2 regions of the Frankia sp. CgJB1 genome follow, and region 1 is predicted to be linked to the other one. Evidence: riboswitches for the same ligand, from Rfam matches in the RefSeq annotation. Region 1 holds a riboswitch; the other holds the start of a gene.
What was found. A riboswitch is a leader RNA that binds a small molecule or an ion and turns the genes downstream of it on or off. The one in region 1 is predicted to bind cyclic di-AMP.
Positions count from the first base shown of each region.

Region 1 (4,211 bases):
GCAGAAGTCCAGGAAGTCACGGATCTGGGCGTCGACGTGACTGGCGACGGCCGCGGCGCGTTCGAGCCGCTGCGCCTCGGCCCGCTTCGAGCTCCGGATGGCGTGGCTGCCCCGCAGCAGCACGTCGGTCAGTGTCTGTGGCAGAGCCTCGCCGGTGGGGGAGAACCCGACCGGCCAGGCGTCGGAGTCGGTCGGGTGCAGGTAACCGCGTCTCACGGCCGGTGGCCAACGGGCCGGTTGCGGGGCTTCGGCCGGTTCCGGCAGCGACAGCGGTGTCCGCCCGGGGATGGAAGGGTCGTCATCCGACGGCCGGGACCTGACAACGGCCACCGCCACCACCCCCGGACGTCATTGCTTTGCGTGACCGCCCAAGCGTCGATGGTAATGCTTCCGGCTGCAACCGGAACCGACCGGATCTTGGCCCGCGCCGGGCGGGATCAGACCAGGTCTTTTCGGACCAGTTTGTTCAGACCAGGTCATTGATGACGAGCGTCTGGTCCCGCCCGGGACCGACGCCGACCGCCGACACCGGGGCGCCGGAGAACTCCTCCAACGCCCTGATGTAGTCCTTCGCGGTGCCGGGCAGGTCGGCGAACGACCGGACGCCGGAGATGTCCTCGTGCCAGCCGGGCAGGTCAGTGTAGATCGGCTTGGCGTGGTGGAACTCGGTCTGGGTCATGGGCATCTCGTCGACCCGTTCGCCGCCGATGTCGTAGCCGACGCAGATGGGCACCCGGTCGAAGCCCGACAGGACGTCCAGCTTGGTGAGGAAAAGGTCGGTCAGACCGTTGACCCGCACCGCGTAGCGGGCGATTACGGCGTCAAACCAGCCGGTGCGCCGTGCCCGGCCGGTCGTCACGCCGAACTCCCCGCCAATGCGGCGCAGCTCCTCTCCGACCTTGTCGTCCAGTTCGGTGGGGAAGGGGCCGGCGCCGACCCGGGTCGTGTAGGCCTTGATGATGCCGATCACCCGACTGATCCTCGTCGGGCCGATGCCGGCGCCGGTGGCCGCGTAGCCGGCGGTCGGGTTCGATGACGTGACGAACGGGTAGGTGCCGTGATCGACGTCGAGGAGAGTGCCCTGGGAGCCTTCGAGCAGCACGACCTTGCCCGCGCGCAGCGCCCGGTCGAGAATCAGGCCGGTGTCGGCGATGTGGGGTTGGAGGCGTTTCGCGTAGTCGGCGTACTCCTCGACCACCTCGTCTAGCTCGATCCGGCGCCGGTTGTAGACCTTGGCCAGGACCTGGTTCTTCTCCCGTAGCACCAGTTCGAGCTTCTTGTGGAAGATGCCCGGGTCGAGGAGATCCTGCACTCTGATGCCCGTACGGGCAACCTTGTCGCCGTAGGTGGGACCGATGCCGCGACCGGTGGTACCGATCCGCGCCTTGCCCAGGTAGCGCTCGATGACCCGGTCCAGCGCCCGGTGATGGGGCATGATCAGGTGGGCGTTCGCGCTGATCAGGAGCCGGGAGACGTCGATGCCGCGGGCGGTGAGCCCGTCCATCTCGGCCAGCAGCACGCCCGGGTCGATGACGACCCCGTTGCCGATCACGGGAACGCAGTCGGCTCGCAGCATGCCACTGGGAATCAGGTGGAGCGCGTAGCTCTCCGCCCCGATGACCACGGTGTGGCCGGCGTTGTTGCCACCCTGGTATCGGACGACGTAATCGACGGCGCCGCCCAAGAGGTCGGTCGCCTTTCCTTTTCCCTCGTCGCCCCACTGGGCACCGATGAGGACAAGAGCAGGCACCGGGCGAGGTTACTAGGGATGGCGGGGCCGTGGGGCCGGCTGCGGCGTCCTCGCTGGCCTCCACCACCGACGCGGCCTGATGAACTCACTGTCAGGTGAAGCCGATCTCACTGGCGGTGACGGGATTGCTGCCGGTCAGGAACGTCCGGCAGCGGGTGGCCTCCTCGGCCTCCCCGATGGCCGCGGCCGCCCGGACGAGAGCGGCGAGTGAACGCAGGAACCCGCGGTTGGGTTCGTGTGACCAGGGGATCGGCCCGTTGCCCTTCCAGCCCGAGCGGCGCAGGGCGTCGAGGCCGCGGTGATAGCCCGTGCGGGCGTAGGCATAGGCCTCGATGGGTCGTCCGCCGGTGAGCGCGAGCTCGGCGAGCGCGGCCCAGGGCGCGCTGAACGCGGGCAGCCGGGCGGCGACGGCATCCGGCGGATCACCGGCGGCCAGCGCCTCGGTCGCGGCCGCGTCGGAGGGCAGGAGCGTCGGCGGCGGACCGGAGAGCAGGTTGGGCTTTCCCGAGGCGGACGGCGTCGTCATGAGTGCATCCTGCCCGACGACTGGCCGCACACGTCATGGAGGTCACCCCGGACGCGCCCGCCCTGCGCGCACGGTGACCGGGTCGGTCAGGCCCTGACGCTGACGTTCCACAGATTCTGGCCGACGACCCCGGGTTGACCGTCGTTCACCCGGGTGAGGTACGAGTACAGCGCGGCGATGCCCTGCGACTGCGGTCCGAACTTGCCGTCGACGGTGAGTACGAAGCCCTTCTGGCGCATTCTGTCCTGCCAGACGAAGGCCTCCGGGCGGACGTCGTCGCTGAGGGACGCGTCGAGGACCGTGCCCCTGAACGAGCCGTCCCCCATCTCCCGGCGAGCCCGGTCCAGCGTCATGGGGGGTTCCACCGGGGTGATGGCCTGCTGGATGACGTCGCCAGAGCCGCCCGGGACACTGGCCGGGCCGTTGTTGGTCAGGCCCATCTTGACCGAGCAGGACGGCCATGGCTGCCAGCCCCGCTGGTTGTAGAGCTTCGCGGCCGCCTCGTCCTGCGTGGCGGGCGACGCCTGGTACGGCCGGCCGGAGTACCCGAGCCCGTGCCAGGTCCGGTCGTCGAACTGGTAGGCACCGGAGAAGCCGTTGCCGGTGTTGATCGCGTAGTTGCCGCCGGACTCGCACTGGCGGAGCTTGGCGAAGTCATCGGCGGTGGCCGCGCCCGCCGGAGCCGCGGTGACCGCGAGGCCGCTGCCGACGATGGCCGTGACCGCGCCGGTGGTGCGCAGGATGCGACCGGCGGGCGATGGGGCCTGCGGTGCTCGATGTCTGCCGCCACGACGCCCAGAGGGCATGTTCGTCCAATCCCGTCGCCTGCGGGGTGAGCTGTCGGGTGCGGGCTGGGATGGCCCGGCCGGAGGATCCGACCCCGGGTGGCGAGTAGGAACCGCTCTCCACCATGGACCGGGATGCACCGGCTTTACCCCAAGGACGCTGCTTGCGGCGCCCGAAATGTGGGTCCCCCACTCCTGCCCGCTGCGGTTGATGTTCGTTCCGGCCGCTCGCACGGGGGCAGGACTCGGCGTCCGTCCGGGCGGCCTCGCCGACGAGGCGAGTGAGCGGCACTCTAGCGAGAACCGCTCATGGAGCGCAAACCGGGGTGGTCCGGAGTAACCAGTGAGGATCGCGCGAATCGTGCCACTTCTGTACAGGTTCCGCAGGTGGCTCGCTGGTCCTGCTGTTCCTCGCCGGCCTTGCCGAAGATCGGCTCTGCCGGAGGCCGGTCAGGGTGTGGTCCGGGTGATGTTGGTGGTGGGTTGCACGGGCCAGCCCGTACGGGCCGTCAACCGGAGATCGTCCGGAGGCCGGTCGGGCCGGCCCATCGTCGAGGTGAGATCCCCTGACCGGTGTCGCCGGGGTGGGATGTCCGGTTGCCGCGGCGGTCGTCCCCCGTCGCGGGAGCGGAGTGAAGAGATCAGCTGACGGAGCTGACGGAGTGAATGGATCAGCTGAAGGTGGCCCGCCAGGTCGCCGGGCCGACGATGCCGTCGACGGCGAGTCCCTTGGCGGCCTGCAGGGCGCGGGCGACTGCGGCGGAGCGTGGTCCGTAACGGCCGTCGATCGTGATCGGATACCCCAGATGGTTGACGCGGGCCTGCCAGGCCCGCACGTCGTCACGTACCTGCCTGGCCAGTGCGGTCGTCAGGTTACGGGTGAATACGGGGGTGCTCACGGAGATGGGGCTGACCGTCAGCTCACTGCGTTTCGCCGTGCGCGACGCCTGGCCCGAGGAGCTCGACGAGCCGCCCGCGAGCTGGTCGGCGCCCATCCCGCGGCCACAGGTCGGCCACTGGCCGAAGCCGGACCGCCGGGCGAGCTTGAGTGCGGCCTCGTCCTGGACAGCCGGGGGAGCCTGGTGCGGCAGACCGCTGTAGCCGAGGCCGTGCCAGGTGCTGGCGGAGAACTGGTAGGCGCCGTAGTACG
Region 1 is NZ_CDWTNB010000029.1:29,466-33,676, reverse strand. It holds partial or broken gene AC08OT_RS05730 (hypothetical protein) at 1-270, opposite strand, end outside; gene AC08OT_RS05725 (adenylosuccinate synthase) at 467-1,750, opposite strand; gene AC08OT_RS05720 (DUF3151 domain-containing protein) at 1,842-2,276, opposite strand; gene AC08OT_RS05715 (transglycosylase family protein) at 2,363-3,082, opposite strand; cyclic di-AMP (ydaO/yuaA leader) riboswitch at 3,085-3,281, opposite strand; gene AC08OT_RS05710 (transglycosylase family protein) at 3,733-4,211, opposite strand, start outside.

Region 2 (16,114 bases), on a different contig from region 1:
GCTGCCCCCCGACGCAGCGGTCACCGCGCTCACCCGGGCGGTCGCGGGCGGGCAGGCCGCGCTCACCGTCGCCGACGTCGACTGGGAGCGCTTCCTCCCACCCTTCACCGCCGCCCGCCCTGGGCATTTCTTCGACGATCTATGGAGCCGGTCCACGACGGCCGGACCCGAGGGGGACGCCGAGCCGACCGGCACCGACGCGCCCCCCGCCCGAGTGGACTACGGGACGCTGCCCGGGCCCGCCCGCGCCCGCGCGCTGTTCGACCTCGTGCGGGCGGAGGTCGCGGCCATCCTCGGGCACCCGTCGCCCGACGACGTGGACCCACAGCGCCGCTTCCTCGAACTCGGCTTCGACTCACTGGCCTCGGTGCAGCTCAGCCGCCGACTGGCCGCCGACTGGCCGCCGCCACCGGCCTCACCCTGGCCACGCCCGTTGTCTTCGAGCATCCGACGGTCTGCGAGCTCACCCGCCATCTCGACGCCCTCGCCACCCAGCGCCACCCAGCGGCACCCAGCGGCACCCAGCGGCACCCAGCGGCACCCGGACATCGTGCCCGGCAGGCCCCCCGCGCGGGCCGGGACGCAGGTCGCGCCGATCGGCGTGCGCGAGCTGTACCGACAGGCGTGCACGGACGGCAAGTTCGCCGAGGGCGTCGGTGTCCTGCGGGCCGCCGCCCGGCTCAGGCCCGTCTTCCGCACCGTCGAGGCCTTCGGCGCGCCCGCCGCGCCGGTGAGACTCGCCTCGGGTCCGGCCAGGCCCACCATCGTCTGCCTGCCCTCGATGATCGCCCCGTCGGGACCGCACAACTTCGCCCGCCTTGCCCTGCACCTGCATGGCCGGCGGGACGTGTACGCGCTGCCGCATCCCGGATTCGGCGACGGGGAGCTGCTTCCGGCCACCGCGGATCTCGTCGTTGACCTGCATGCCGAGACCATCGCCCGGGCGTTCGACGAGATCCCCATCGTGCTCGCGGGTTACTCCTCGGGCGGCTGGCTGGCACATGCGATCGCGGCCCGGCTGGAGGCCCGCGGGATCCGCCCGGGGCGGTGGTGCTGCTCGACACGTGGCTACCCGGGGACCGCATCCCCGAGGGCGACATCCAGGAGGAGCTTCGCGGCGTCGCCCTCAACGACCAGGCCTTCGCGCTGATGACGGAGGCACAGGTCACCGCGCAGAGCGCCTACCTGGACCTGTTCGAGGGCTGGCGGCCGACCACCGTCGACGCGCCGGTCGTCCTCGTCCGGGCGATGGAGCGCATGCCCCAGCAAGCGGTCGCCGAGAACCCTGACGGGGAGGGCCAGGCCTGAGTGACCGACTGGGTGATGGAGCACGAAAGGCTCGACGCCGCCGGCAATCACCAGACGATGATGAACGAACACGCCGCCTCCACCGCCGCAGTCCTCCACCAGTGGCTTGCAGAACTGGGCCGGCCCACGGAACCGGACCGGCCCACGGAACTGGAGCGGCGCTGATGCGGTGACCGGTCTACCCCCGGGGCCCTCGGGTCACCGGACCTCGGGTCACAAGGCGGCCAGCGCCGGCCTGAGGACGCGTTCGTAGAAGTCGCAGAAGCCGCCCTGATCTGGACCGATCTGGAGCAGGGCGACTTCGGTGAACCCGGCGTCGGCGAACCGCCGGATCCCCGCGACGAACGGCTCCGGGTCGGGCCCGTGCGGGATCTTCGGGGCAAGATCCTCCGCGTGACTACTCCGACGTCTAAAGGCGCCGGCTTCTCAGGCAGCTTGCGCTGCCTGAAGGGCCAGCCCGGCCCTGAGGATGTTGGTAGCCGCGTTGACGTCAGCGTGCGCGCTGTGGCCGCATGCCTGACAGACAAACGCGGCCTGTGTTCTGCGGTTCCCGGCGGCGCAGTGGCCACATTCGGCGCAGGTACGGGACGTATTGGCGGGTGGCACCCCGACGACGGCCCGTCCGGCGCTTTCAGCCTTGGCGTGCAGCACGGTGAGGAACACCCCCCATCCCGCATCGAGGATGCTCTTGTTCAGCCCCGTCTTGGCGGCCTGCCCGTTCGACAGGAAGACACCGGGCGTCTCCGGGTCGGGCCTGGGCATGATCCGGCGGGTCATGCCCTTGATGTTCAGGTTCTCCACGGCGATCAGGTCGTGGTCGCGGACCAGCCCGAGCGCGGTCTTGTGGGCGAGGTCGAGACGCTGCCGGACGACGGCGCAGTGTTGCGCCGCGACCCGCGCGACGGCCTTGCGGCGCCGCTTCGAGCCGCGCTGCTTGCGGGACAGGTCCCGCTGCGCGGCGGCCAGCCTGCCCGCCGCCCGCCCGGCGAACCGGGGATTGCCGTAGCGGACCGTCGTCCGGCTCGGATGCCGGTAGGCGTCGCGGCGTTCCTGAAGGGCGGCGTTGTAGAGCGCCCGGTGGTCGTCGAGCATCGCGCCCAAGGCGGCTGTCTGGTGGCCGGTCGGGCGGAGCTGGAACCTGAAGGTCCGTCTCACCGGGCGGCTACCGGCCGCCACGGCCGTTCGTTCTGCGTGTCGATGTACCGCCGGACCGTGTCGGCGGAGACCGCGCCGACAGTGGCGACGAAGTACGACCGCGACCACAGGGTGGGCAGCCGGGACCGCAGGTGCGCGAACTCGGCGCGCAGCACGTGGGACGTGAAGCCCTTCACCTGGTTGGCGATGTACGACGGGGCGTGCTTTGGATGAGCCTTCACGAACAGGTGCACGTGGTCAGGTGCGATCTCCAGCGCGACGACCGGCCAGTCGTGCTCGGCGCACTTCTCGCGCAGCAGCGCGTCCAGCCGGTCACGGACCGGGCCGACGAGTACCGGCCTGCGATATTTGGGGCACCAGACGACGTGATAGCCAAGGTTGTAGGCCCCGCCCGCGCCCGTCGTCACCCACCGCCCCACGCCACCGACTATATCAGCATGGCCGGCATAACCGTTACAGTCCGTACCGGATTCCCCTGTCGCCTGAAAGCGACACTCCCCCCGGAGGCGACTGGTGGTTCGATGCTCCGGCTGTGAATCGACGCGCACAGCACCTCGGCGGCGGTCTGGGCGGAGCTGAGCGTCGATGGGTTCAGCCATGGGATTATGACGGAGTGACGCTGTTCCCACTGCCAGCCGTCGAGCACGACGGCCCCGCCGTCCAGGTCGGGGAGGTCGAGTTCACCCGCGCCGAGCTCTTCGCGGCCGCGTCCGTCGTCGCCGGTCGGGTGGCCGGCGCGCCGGCGGTGGCCGTGCACGCCGAGGCGACGATGGCCACCGTCCTCTCGGTCGTCGGCTGCCTGCTCGCCGGGGTGCCGGCGGTACCCGTGCCGCCCGACTCCGGGCCGCGTGAACGCGGTCACATCCTGCGCGACTCGGGCGCCGCCCTGCTGCTCGGCAGCCCCGCCTGGGACGACCTCACGATCCCCACCGTGCCGGTCGATCTCACCGCACGGTCGGGGGCTGCCGGGTCCACGTCCGGGTCCGGGTCCGGGTCCGGGGGGACCGGACCGGCGCTCATCCTCTACACCTCCGGGACGACCGGAGCCCCCAAGGGCGTGGTGCTGTCCGCCCCGGCCATCGCCGCCGATCTGGACGCCCTCGCCGACGCCTGGGCCTGGACGCCCGAGGACACGCTCGTGCACGGACTGCCGCTGTTCCACGTCCACGGCCTGGTCCTGGGTGTGCTCGGGGCGCTGCGGGCCGGCAGCCGGTTGATCCACACCGTCCGCCCGACCCCGACGGCGTACGCGGCGGCCGGGGGGACCCTGTACTTCGGCGTGCCGACCGTGTGGTCCCGGGTCTGCGACGATCCGACCACCGCTCGCGCCCTGGCCTCGGCCCGGCTGCTCGTCTCGGGCAGTGCCCCCCTGCCGAGGCCGGTGATCGACCGGCTCGCCGGCCTCACCGGCCTCGCCCCGATCGAACGGTACGGGATGACCGAGACGTTGATCACTATCAGCGCCCGAGCGGACGGGGAGCGCCGGGCGGGCTGGGTCGGCACCACCCTGCCGGGAGTGCGGACCCGGCTCGTAGACGACGAGACGGGGGCCGAGCTGCCCGCGGACGGGGAGAGCATCGGCGAGCTGCAGGTCCGCGGTTCCACCCTGTTCGACGGGTACCTGGGGCGCCCGGAGGCCACCGCCGCGTCGTTCACCGCGGACGGCTGGTTCCGCACCGGCGACGCCGCGGTCGTCGCCCCGGACGGCCACCACCGAATCGTCGGGCGCCGATCCACCGACCTCATCAAGAGCGGCGGTTACCGGGTGGGCGCGGGCGAGGTCGAGGCCGTGCTGCTGGCCCACCCGGCCGTGCGCGAGGCCGCCGTCGTCGGGCTGCCGGACGACGACCTCGGGCAGCGCATCGCCGCCTTCGTCATCGCCCCCGGCCTGGCCGGTGCGGCGGGCGGGACACCGAGCGAGACGACGGCGAGCGAGGCGCTCATCGACTTCGTGGCGCGGGAGCTGTCCATCCACAAGCGGCCCCGGGAGATCCACCTGGTGACCGAGCTCCCCCGCAACTCGATGGGCAAGATCCGCAAGTCCGCCCTGGCTCCCCCGGAAACGCCCTGAGGGCAGGTCACGGCGTCGAGGAGAGCGTGCTCGGGGCGCTCACCCCACCGGGGCGGGAGGCCCTGCGGTCCCTGCTCGCCCGCGCCCTGGCGGGCTGACCGGCCCGGCGGGGCTGGCGGGACCGGCCGGCAGGCCCGTGGCGAGGCCGCGGTAGAACGCGCTGGTCGCCATCAGCTCCTCGTGCGGGCCCTGCGCGACCACGCGGCCCTCGTTCAGCACGAGGATGAGATCCGCAGCCCGCACCGTGGAGATCCGGTGGGCAATGACCAGCAGTGCCCGCTTGGCGGCGATCCGGCGCATCGCGCGGGTGAGCGCCTGCTCGTTGACGCTGTCCAGCTGGGCCGTGGGCTCGTCCAGGAGCAGCACCGCGGGCTGAGCGATCAGCGCGCGGGCGATCGCGACCCGCTGCCGTTCCCCGCCGGAGAGCAGCACACCATGATCACCAACCGGGGTCCGGAGCCGCTCGGGCAGCCGGTCGGTGAAGTCCCGCAGCCCCGCCGTGGCCAGGACCGCGGTGATCTGCTCCTCGGTCGCCTCCGGCGCCGCGTAGGTGATGTTGTCCCGCAGGCTGCCGTGCAGCACCGGGGTGTTCTGCTCGACCAGCCCGACCCACCCGCGGGCGGTCGCGCGGGGCATCGCGCGGACGTCGTGGCCGGCGAAGAGGATCATTCCGGCGTCCGGCTCGTAGAAGCGCTCGACGAGCTCCAGGATGGTGGACTTGCCGGCACCGGACGGCCCGACCAGCGCGACGTGCCCGCGGGACGGCACCGTGAACGACACCCCGCGCAGCACCGGCGTCTCCGCGTAGCCGAACCAGACGTCACGGAACTCGATCGACGGCACCTGCGGATTCGGCGGCTCCCTGCGTGACAAGGACAAGGATGACACTCGTGACGAGGGTGAGGGTGACAACGGTGCCGGCGGGCGCGTCCCGCCGGGGGCCGCGGCCGCCACGGGGCGCAGCGGACCGTGCACCGGCTCGTCGTCGCCCTCCCGGGGCAGCGCGAACACCGCGTTGACCCGCGACAGCGCCCCCATCCCCCGCTGGATGGTCGCCGCCGCCTCGATGATCTGCGACAACGGCATCACCAGGTAGGTGGCATACAGCAGGAAGGCGACCAGGCTGCCGAGCGAGGCCGAACCGCGCGCCACCAGGATCCCGCCGACCAGGAGCACGACCAGCACGCTTCCCTGCACCGCGAGCTGCATCGCGGGGGCGATGATCGAGTCCAGCTTCGCCATCCGGATGCCGGCCTGGTATGCGGCCGCGGCGTGGTCGCCGATGCGCGCGGCCTCCCGCCCCTCGGCGCGGTTCGCCCGCACGGTACGGATCGCGGTGAGGGCGCGCTCCAGGTCGGCGGTCATGCCGCCGACGCTGGCCTGCCCGCGTTCGGACACCGTCCTGATCCGGGACAGCGCGCCGAGTACCACGACCCCGGCCACCGCCACCACCCCGAGCACGAGCAGGAACAGCCAGGGGTTCAACCAGATCATCAGGGCGACGGCGCCGACGACGCCGATCACGCTGGTGACCAGGGAGGTGAAGCTGTACGCCACCGCCTCCCGCACCACGGTCGTGTCGGTATTCGCGCGGGAGATCAGATCCCCGATCCGCCGCGTGTCGAACACCCGCATGCGCAGCCGCAGCAGGTGGCCGATCAGGCTGGTGCGCAGGCCGAGCAGGACGCCCTGGCCGACGCGCTCGAGCAGGTAGTGCCCGGCGGTGTCGATCATCGCCTGGCCGACGAACAGACCCAGCAGCGCCCCGATGAGCCAGCCGGGAATACCCCCCGCCTGCGCAGCGTCGATCACCCGCATCACGAGCAGCGGTTGGAGCACCCCGACGGCGGTGCCGACCACGGTCAGCGCCGTGGCGATCGCCACCGCCCCGCGACGGCCGCGCAGCAGCGCCCAGAGTTCCGCGACGCCCCGCAACGCGGGCCCCCGGGCAACTCCCTGGCCCTCCCCCTCAACGACGTACGCCCTCGTCACGAGGCACGCCCCTTCCGCGAAGCCCGCCACTCCCACGAAGCCCGCCCGCGCGACGCGGCCCGGTTCCCGTTCCCGGACCGACGCTGAGCAGCGGCCGCAGGTAGCCGGCCGGCATCGACTCCCCCACGATCACTCCGTCCGCCTCGACCCACGCGTGCGCGGCGAACGGCGCGATGGTGCGCACCCCCACACGCCACGTCGGGAACGTTCCGGTCAACCGGCACAGCAGGGCGGTCGCTATCGAGCGGGGAACGCAGCCCCGCGCGCCGCGGCAGGTGAGGCTCACGGCTGTCACCGCCTGCCGGGCGGCGAGCGCGGTGTCATAGTCGGCCGGGCGGGCGCCCGCGCCCACCTCCGTGAGCACCCGGCAGATGCGGGCCGGCGACTGGGTCGCGAGCACCCGCGCGATCCCCACGGCGACCAGCGCGCCGAGCCGACGAGCGAGGGACGGTTTCGCCTCCGGCCGCTCGACCACCATCGGCGCGGTCACCGGGCCTGCGCCCGAGGATCGCAGACCGCCTCGGTCTCGGGTGACCATCGGGGTTCGGGCTCAGCCTCGATGAGGCCCACGTCCGCGAGTTGGGCGAGCAGACCCTCCACGTCGCGGCGCGCCGTCTCCGGGTCAACCTCGCTGGCCTCACACAGCCCGCGGGCGGCGGCTGCCGTGTCGCCGCCGTCGAGCAGGATCCGCAGCACCAGGGCACCCGAGGGGTTGAGGGTCCAGTACCGGCCGTTGTCGATATGGAGGAGCACCGCTCCGTACTCGGTCGGCGCCCACACTACGTCAGGCCGCAGCGTCACCATGATCACTCACTCCTCCGGTAGCTCACTCACTATCTCCGGTAGCGCAGTCAGGGCTCCGCCGGCTCGCGAGCACCCGCAGCCACGCGTCCACCGCGAACGTCGGTTGCAGCGCCTGGTGGCGATGACCAGGTACGGACGAAGATCGGCACGCCTGGCGCAGCGCGTCCGGCTCGATCAGGCCGAGATCGGCCAACGGGCTGTCATCGCACAGCTTCACCAGGACGTCCTGGCTGGCGCGCAGGCCCTGATCCGCCTTGGTCTCGCGGCGCAGGCATTCCTGCGGCACCACCCGGCGCATGGCCTCCTTCAACAACGGTTTGTACTCCCACGGACCGGTGCGCTCCTCGGGCCGCACCGCCAGCGCCGCCCGGACCACCCGATCGTCGAGGAAGGGGGCGGCGAGCGGCGGGCCGACCGGATCGGCGAGCTGGTCGAACAGCCGGAACACCGCCGCGCCGGCGCGGATGGCGAAGAGATCGGCGTGGCCGTCCCGGGTCTCGGCCAGCGGCCAGGCGCGCCGGGCGGCCTCCGCGAACGCTCCGGCCAGCAGGTCGAGGGCCGCCGGCGTGAGCCAACCCGGGACCACAGGCGGAAAGGCCCAGTCGAGCGGGGCCAGGACGCCCGGGTGGGATCGGCCGAAACCGGAGGAACCGGAGGAACCGGCCGGACGGTGGGCCTGGTCGACCGTGGCGCGGCGGGCCTGGTCGAGCGCATCGGCCATGTCGGCGAGGCAGTCCCGGTAGCCGCGCGGCCACATCATCCGCAGACACGCCATCCGCGGCCAGCCCTCCTGCGCTCGGTGTCCGCGCAGGTCGTGCAGCGCCCGCCAGGGCCGGCGGCGCAACAACCGGGGGAGGTAGGCGGGACAGCCATAGGCGACCTCGTCGCCACCGAACCCGGTGAGGTGCACCCGCGGCCCGTACAGCGCGACCCGGTCAAGACCCGCGCGCAGCTTCGCCCGGTCGACGATGCCGACGAACGGCCGGTCGAGCGGTTCGTCGGCGTCGGCAATGCCGTCGTAGACGAGGGGAAGCCCGGCGGCGGGCAGGACCTCGCGCGTGACGCCGGGGAGCGTGGCCGCGGCCCGCGCGGCCCACTGGGCGTCGTCGTCACCGGGATCGCGGGCGATCCCGGTGAGCGCGACCACGTCGGCGGGGCCGCGCGCGGCCAGGCAGCACACCGAGGTGGAGTCCAGCCCACCCGACAGATCACAGCTCACCGTCCCGCCGCCGGCGACCCGCGCCGCCACGGCCTCGGCGAGAGCCGCCCGCAGGGTCGGCGCCCCCTCCGCACGGGACCGCACCGGTGCCGGTCGACGCCACCACCGCAGGACAGTCGCCTTCTCGTCAGGGCCGACGAGAAGGTAGTGATCCGGGGGCAGCGCGTCGATCGACTCCCAGAGCACCAGGTCGTCGAGCGGATGGGGCGGTGACGGGTCGAGCGGCGACAGAGCCAGCGCCGCCCGGTTCAGCGGGGCGCCCGTGAGCCGGGCGAGCACGTCGGCGCGGTCGGCGGCAACCAGCTGGCTGCCCAGCCGGGCGGTGAAGACCCGCCGGGTTCCCGTCGGGCTGCCCTGGATACGACGGTGGCCGTCGATGTCGGCGATCACGTGGTAGTCGCCGGCCACCGCGCGCGCGAGGTCGAGAGCATGCACGTCACGGGCCGAGAGAAGCAGCCGCAGGAGCTGTCGCGCGTTGGTCGCGGCACACCCGATCAGGGCCAGTCGCGAGCGCCCGGCGACGGCACTGACCATGGCGTCGTCCGGCCAGTTGCCGACGATCCACGGCCGCCCGGAGGCGTACCGCAGCATGCGACGGACCCCCGGCGGACGCACGACGGGATCACGGTCGGCCAGCACCAGAAACCAGCAGGACGGAATCGGGACCACCGCCACCCCGGCCGCCGTCACGCAAAACGCCGCCAGAAATAGTCACGCCCCCAGCCCCAGCGGCCGTTCGTCACTGCGGCGAAGCTGCCGGCATCCTCCAGTCGCGGGGGGAGGTAGGTAGCCTTCATCGTCTTCTCCTCAGCGGTTTCCGCGCGCCCGCGCTGTGACGCGCACCCTTGCGACGCGCACCGGTGGCGATACACGACGGCGCCGCGCCCGTGGCGCGGGCGCCGGCCAGCTGGTCCGGCCCGTCTGGTTGAAATTCCCCCGCCGGGTTCACTGGCGGTTCAGCTGACCTCCGGTGGTGAATTTGGGGGACCTGAGCACGGTCTGCGGTCCCTGGACCGTGCTCAGGTCCCCATAACTCGGCCGCCGCACGACTCGGCCGGAACGGCCGTGGTATCAGGTGATCCACGAGTCCGGATTCAGTACATGCTGATGGGCACGCCGCAGTTCGACACCGGGCTCGATCCCGAGTTCGGTCACCAGCCGCCGGTAGACCGTCTGGTACTCGGCCAGTGCCTCGGCCCGCCGGCCGGTGTGTTCCAACGCGAGGATCAGTTGGGCCCAGAGACGTTCCCGGGTCGGATGTTCGACCGTGAGCGCCCGCAGGGTCGGCAGCACCCGATCGTACTCGCTGAGGGCCAGGCGGGCGTCGATCAGGTCCTCGCACACCGCCCAGCGAGCCTCCTCCAGCCGGAGGACCTCCGCGCCTGCGATCTCCGCCGGGAGCTCGTCGAACGCGTCCCCCCGCCACAGCGCGAGGGCACCTTCGAAAAACCCGGCGGCGCGTTCCGGTGAGCCGGCACGCACGGCGGCGCGGCCCTGCTCAGCGGCCGATTCGAACCGCTTAGCGTCGATCTCACCGGGCGCGACGACCAGGCGGTACTCCCCCGGCCGGCTCTCGATGCGCCCGGGGCCGTTCCCCCCGGCTCCGGGCGTGCCCAGGGGCGGCCCGAGGGTGTGCCGCAGCTCCGAGAGATAAGTCTTGATGTTGCCCCCAGCGGAGCGCGGCGGGGCATCCTGCCAGAGCGCGAGCCGCATCCCGTCCACACTCACCCACTGGCCGGCGTGCAGCAGCAGGGTCAGCAGCAGGATGCGCTTCTTGCGCTGGTCGATGCGGACCTGCTCACCCGAGGATCGCCGCACCTCCAGCGGTCCCAGGACCGCGAACAGGAGGCCGGCCCCGGTCGCGGAAGATGCGTTCGGACTCGCCTCAGATAGGTAGTCGTCGAGCATCGTGGCTCTCATCGATCGGGCCCCCGTTTCGGTTTTCCCGTGCGGGCCGGCTGGTCCCGCCCGGGCCGGTGCCATCTCCCGGCCCGGTGCTGGCCCGGTGGCTGAATACCCCCAGCTCACCCCGGGTAGTCATCCGGTGCATGCGGATATCGAGCAGCGCTCTCGGGCGGGTCGGGAACACCGCCCGACAGCGCCGGCGCCCGGTCGGCGGGCCTCGATCAGGGTCAGATCCCGAGCTTCGCCCGCGTCTGCGGCCCGACGATCCCGTCGACCACCAGACCGTGCTTCAGCTGGAAGTCCTTGACCATGTGGTTGGTCTGGTACCCGAACTTCCCATCCACGCTGATCGGGTAGCCAAGGCTGGCTAGCCTCTTCTGGATCTGGTGGACGTCGAGGTGGAACCTGAGGCCGATGGCCAGCGACGGGTAGCGGGCCGCAGGCGCCACCACGGCCGCACGCGCCGGGGCAGCCGCACGCGCCGGGGCAGCCAGCGAGGAGTAGGAGACGTTCGTGAACCGTGCGCCGCGCGAGACGGCCGCCGCCGCTGCCTGTCCCCGGGCCAGGTAGCGGTAGTGCATGCCCTTGGTGTAGGCGCTCCAGGCGGTGATGCCCTGGCCTTCACAGACCTTCTTCGCCGCCCAGGCGTTGACGGTTGGGTCGTAGAGGTTGCGGTTACCCACCCAGCCGGCGTGGGCCCGCATGTTGATCTGCCACAGGCCGCGCGAGTCCTCGCCGGAGGTGGCGTGGGCGTAGGGGTTGCCGCCGGACTCCGCAAGAGCCACCTCGACCCAGGTGGCCAGCGGGACGCCGCGGCAGCCGGGCAGTCCCGCGTTCGCGGCCGCGCTGGCGATCGTCACATCGGGGACCGTGGTGGCAGCCCTGGCCGGGCTCGCGGTGGCGAGCATGCCGGCGCCGGCGCCGATCACACCGACGGCGGCGACAACGGCGCCCCGGGTCCGGGTGGAATTTTTCCGATGCTTTCCCTTGGCCATTTCTTTGACATCTCATTTCGGTGTCGTCGAGCACAGACTAGTGATCGAGGGGAGGGATGCCGCTCGAAGGAGGGCGAGCGGAGACGACCGCGCTGGAGAAGAGCAGCACCCAGTGCCGGTCCCCCGGTGCGCCGAGGGTCCGTCCGGGGACGACCGATCGACGCACCCTGAGGATTCCGGGGTCGATGGGCTGAGCAGCCCGGCAGGCGGCCGCGGTCATTCCGTTCCGGGCCTGGCGGGCCCGGTGGACGGCAGGGGTCAGCCGACCACGGATGACGAGGTCAGGTGGCTTTCAGCCGAGCTGGTGGTATCGCGCGTCAGCGCGATCGGCCGGTACGGGCACCGACCGGATGGCACGTTCTCGCGAAGACGTCAGGGCGAGAACGGCGCCCAATATGGCGGGGACGCACCGCGGGTCGCGCCGAACGGCGTCACGGTCCAGAAGACCGGAGCCGAGCGTTCCTGAAACACAGGCAACGTCGAGTCCTTCCCGTACGCCTGCGAGGTTAGCTGTCGGGTTCGGGCCGGGAAGCCCGGCCGTTTCCGCGGCGTGCGCGTAACGGCTTAACCCCAAGGGCGGCCCGCAACGAGCCACCCGGAGGAACGTGGTTCCCCCGCTTCTGCCCAAGGTCTCTCGGAGGGAGCTCCGGACCGTGGGCAGAACTCGGCGTCGGCCCGGAGCTGTTGATACCTCGCAACCGTAGCGAACTACAAACCGTAGTGACAAGTACGAGTTGCGCCGAATCTGGGCGCATGTTGGTCACGATACGTGCATAACGCTGCAGTGCCGCAACTCTCGGACATCAATAGCAGCTACCGGTAGCGACACAGATCACCCGTCACGACCGGATCTTGGCGATATGACCGGCCTGTCGCGACGGGGACCGGTAGTCACGGGGACCGGTAGCCACGAGGACCGGTAGTCACCGGGACCGCCCGGCCGCCCGGCAATCCCTGCGCCCCCGCGCACCCCGGCAACCCCCGGCGGGCGGGAAACTTGGACCGGGGGTCGGGTGGCGTGTGGGCGGGTACGCAAACGCGAACGGTGCCGGCTTCGAGCCGCAGACTCGAAGCCGGCGCCGTTGGAAAACAGACGACGCGGTACGGGACGGACGATGGACCCGCGTGATTCGCGCCGGCACCCGCCAAGGAAACGCCTGCTGAGCGCTTGGGACTCCCGCGGAGGCACACCCCGATCGGAGCGGCACGCGGGCGCGCCCGGCACCGGGCGAGATCAGTCGAGCAGCCGGTCCCGCTGCCGTTGCCGTGGGGCCAGCCGCGGGGCACGGAGGTTCTCGAGGAACAGCAGGATGTACGCGCCGACCGCACGCCGACCGGGGCCGGCGAGCACGCCACGCCCCCCGGGTAGCGACGCCAGCCGGGCCCGGCGCGCGGTCCGCGTCATCATGCGCACCAGCGCAAGCGGGCTGACCTCGTCTCGCTCGGCGTGGAACAGTAGGACCGGCAGGTCGGGCAGCGACCGTGGGATCGGCTGTCCCGGACCCTCGCCCGCGATCTTTCGGTACACCAGCGGCAGGTCGAGCAACACGAGGGCATCCGGCCGGACGGCTGGCGAACCGGCGCCGACCAACGCCCGCAGGGCCCCGCTGTCCGAACCCAGCAGGATGAACGGACCCTCGGGGGCACGCGCCTCACCAAGGGCGAGGACGGTGTCTCTCCCGTGGTCGAGAAACGTCACCTGATATCCGTCGAGCGCGAGCCGGAAAGCCAGGCCCTCGAAATGTTCAGCGGATTCTCCCCGACCGGGGAGAAGGACGACATTGGCTCTTCTCGAGTGGGTTGGATCACCGCTGGGCCAGTAACGGGTTCCCGGCCCCCCACATATCCATTGGGGCGCGGATAAACGTATGCTGACGAAACCAGGGACGACACAGCATGCTCCGATCGGAAACCGTCCAGAGATGTACCCGGTATTGACCGGACATCGATACCGAGGCAGCTGGCGTCCACGCAGGCAATGACGATCTGGAGACAGACCTATCGAGCGGCCATGCATAAGGAGAACGCCAGAGAGAACACCGAGCGAGGGAAAGCCGAGGAGGCTAGTAAAGCACGTGAATTGGCCGGGCCGGATAACCGGACGAGGCCACTCGCAGGAAATCGATGTGGCCACGGATGACCAGGGGGGTCCTCCGATTCACCCAGGAGGACATGACCATATTCTGCCTATCCGACGGCTACCTGTCAACATGGTCAATATTGTTACTCAGGTGTTTCACCCCATGTCCGCCCGAGGATACGTAACCGTAGCCACCAATCGTGACCGAGGCCACGTGGCACGTGGCACGTGCCGCCGCACAGCTGCACGGCCCCGGACGTCGGGGCGGAGTCAGGTGATCGCCGGCTACGCCCCGGCGCCGTCGGGCCGGACGCCGCTCAGGCGGCGGCGCCCACCATCGTGTTGCAGCTCTCCGCGCAGGATCGGCATGCGCCGGCGAGCTTGGCGAGCTGCTGATCCTGCGGCATCCTCTCGCACATCTCAGCGCACATCACGCAGATCCGCGCGCACATCGCGCACATTTCCCCGTGCATCGGCGACATCCGGCACATCATGTCGGCGCAGATCCTGGTGACGGCTGCGCAGTCCATCATCAGCCGCATGTTCGCCGACTCCATCATGGCGCCCGGCATGTCCATGCAGTAGGAGATCGTCTCCTCGCACAGGGCCGAGCAGGACATACACTCCTCGATGGCCTTCCGCATGTTCTTATTGATCATTTCAGCGTGCTGCATGAGAACCCTCCAGGCATTGGAGACGCGGCACCCAGTACCAGCAAATGACCCGGGCCACCTGACGTCAGCCGGCAGCAAGGCCCCTACGACAATAGCTTTCGGGGGCCGATCCGCATCTCGGTCAATCGCCGTCCCAGGGCGGATCCGACGAAAGCCCGCGAAGCCATACTAAGAATTCGTAATGAAGTAATTAATGCAAGCCAATATGCGTCTTCGCAGGTCACGGGCTCGCGAGGACCCCGAAGTAAACAAGTTATTTCATTCCGAATCCTAAGGGTATTTCTTTTGATATTTCGTGAACATTCTAGAAAACGGGAGAGTCAGCTGGACGGCGACGCCGCGGGCCGCTCGGGAGCGATTCTCGGCACCTCTTCCATCACCATGGTGGGGCGGACCAGGTTCCCGGGCAGCCGCGGGTGGGGCAGCACCGCACGACCGCCAAGGAACACCCCGCTCACGGCGCCCGGCCGCTCGAAGACCGACAGGTCCCCGGGGTCCGCGTCGAGCAGGATCGCGTCGAAGGCGGAGCCGACGGCGATACGGCCGGCTCCCTCCCCCAGTCCGAAGAGCCGGGCTCCGGTCGCGGTCGCGGCGAGCAGCGCCTCGGGCGGAGTGAGCCCGGCGCGGCGCAGCCGGCTGATCTCGGCCAGGTTCATGCCGTGCCGGGTGCGGTGCCGGGCGTCGCTGCCGAGCGCGATCGGCACCCCCGCCGCACGGGCGACCGCGATCGTGCCGGCCAGCGCGGCCTCGGTGGCCTCGGCCCGGTCCACCGCCCAGCCCGGCAGCACTCCGGTGGCCGCCAGCGCCGCCAGGTCCTGGTAGGGCGACAGGGTGGGGACGAGCGTCACCCCGGCGGCCGCCGTGGCGGCCGCCACGGGCTCGGTGAGCCCGATGCCGTGCTCGATGGACCGCGCTCCGGCGGCGACCGCGGCCTCGATCGACCGCTCGCCCAAGGCATGCATCATCACCGGGCGTCCGTACCGCCGGGCCTCCGCGACGGCGGCCGCAAGCTCCACCGGGCTGAACTGCGGCTCGGGCTGCCCCGGCCGGGCGGACATCACCCCACCGCTCGCGTAGATCATGATCCAGTCCGCACCCGCACGCAGAACGCCCCGCACCGACGCCGGCAGGCTGCCCGCCTCGGTAACGGTATGCGGGAGCCGGCCGGGATAGTCCGGCATGAGAACATCTTCGGCCGACTCCAGCCCGGGACCGATGATCGCCCCGTCACCGTGCCGCCCGGACCGGCTCAGCCCGACGACGGACACGGCGAGCCGCGGTCCGGGCACGGTGCCCGCGCTGACCGCGTCCCGGATGCCGGCGTCGGCGCCGCCGGCGTCCCGCAGGTGTGTGACACCGGCCGCCAACGACGCCCGCAACGCGGCGGCGGTCTGCAGGACCCGCGTGGACAGCGACGCCGTCGCCAGCTCGAACGGATCATAGGTGGACTGCGTGACGTGAGCGTGGCAGTCGACGACCCCTGGCATCAGCCACAGGTCGTGGGCATCAACGTCGACGGCGTCCCGGTCGAGGCCTAGTCGCGTGCCGACCGCATGGATGATCCCGCCGCCGACGGCGACGTCGGTCGGCTCACCGAAGCGCCCGGTCTTGTCGAGGACGTGCACCCCCCGCAGGACGAAGGCCTCGGCCGCCTCGGATCGTCCGGGCACCGTCGACCGCTCGGACTCGGAGCGGCCGGACTCGGACCGTTCCGTCGCGGTGGATCGCCCGTGCGCCGGAGGCTGCTCCGGAGTCAGGGATTGTTCCGATGATGCCAGGGGATCGGTCATGGCCAGCGCCGTTCCTGCCGTTGACGACGACCTCCAGCGCCTCGTTCCGGCCGGATCGAGCATCGACCGACAAACGCGCGGAGGCGGATGTCAGATCGAAGGTCGAGGCCGGGGTGCGGAA
Region 2 is NZ_CDWTNB010000072.1:917-17,030, reverse strand. It holds gene AC08OT_RS10340 (SDR family NAD(P)-dependent oxidoreductase) at 1-1,150, shown strand, start outside; gene AC08OT_RS10335 (hypothetical protein) at 1,150-1,308, shown strand; gene AC08OT_RS10330 (hypothetical protein) at 1,309-1,473, shown strand; gene AC08OT_RS10325 (RNA-guided endonuclease InsQ/TnpB family protein) at 1,735-2,463, opposite strand; gene tnpA (IS200/IS605 family transposase) at 2,460-2,882, opposite strand; gene AC08OT_RS10315 (acyl-CoA synthetase) at 3,077-4,534, shown strand; gene AC08OT_RS10310 (ABC transporter ATP-binding protein) at 4,574-6,526, opposite strand; gene AC08OT_RS10305 (lasso peptide biosynthesis B2 protein) at 6,504-7,016, opposite strand; gene AC08OT_RS10300 (lasso peptide biosynthesis PqqD family chaperone) at 7,013-7,330, opposite strand; gene AC08OT_RS10295 (asparagine synthase-related protein) at 7,353-9,224, opposite strand; gene AC08OT_RS10290 (lasso RiPP family leader peptide-containing protein) at 9,236-9,346, opposite strand; gene AC08OT_RS10285 (AfsR/SARP family transcriptional regulator) at 9,621-10,469, opposite strand; gene AC08OT_RS10280 (peptidoglycan-binding protein) at 10,682-11,449, opposite strand; cyclic di-AMP (ydaO/yuaA leader) riboswitch at 11,931-12,084, opposite strand; gene AC08OT_RS10275 (alpha/beta fold hydrolase) at 12,684-13,148, opposite strand; gene AC08OT_RS10270 (four-helix bundle copper-binding protein) at 13,847-14,203, opposite strand; gene AC08OT_RS10265 (amidohydrolase family protein) at 14,524-15,873, opposite strand.
Region 2: linked by a shared signal. The riboswitch ahead of AC08OT_RS10280 (peptidoglycan-binding protein) and the one ahead of AC08OT_RS05715 (transglycosylase family protein) in region 1 are both predicted to bind cyclic di-AMP.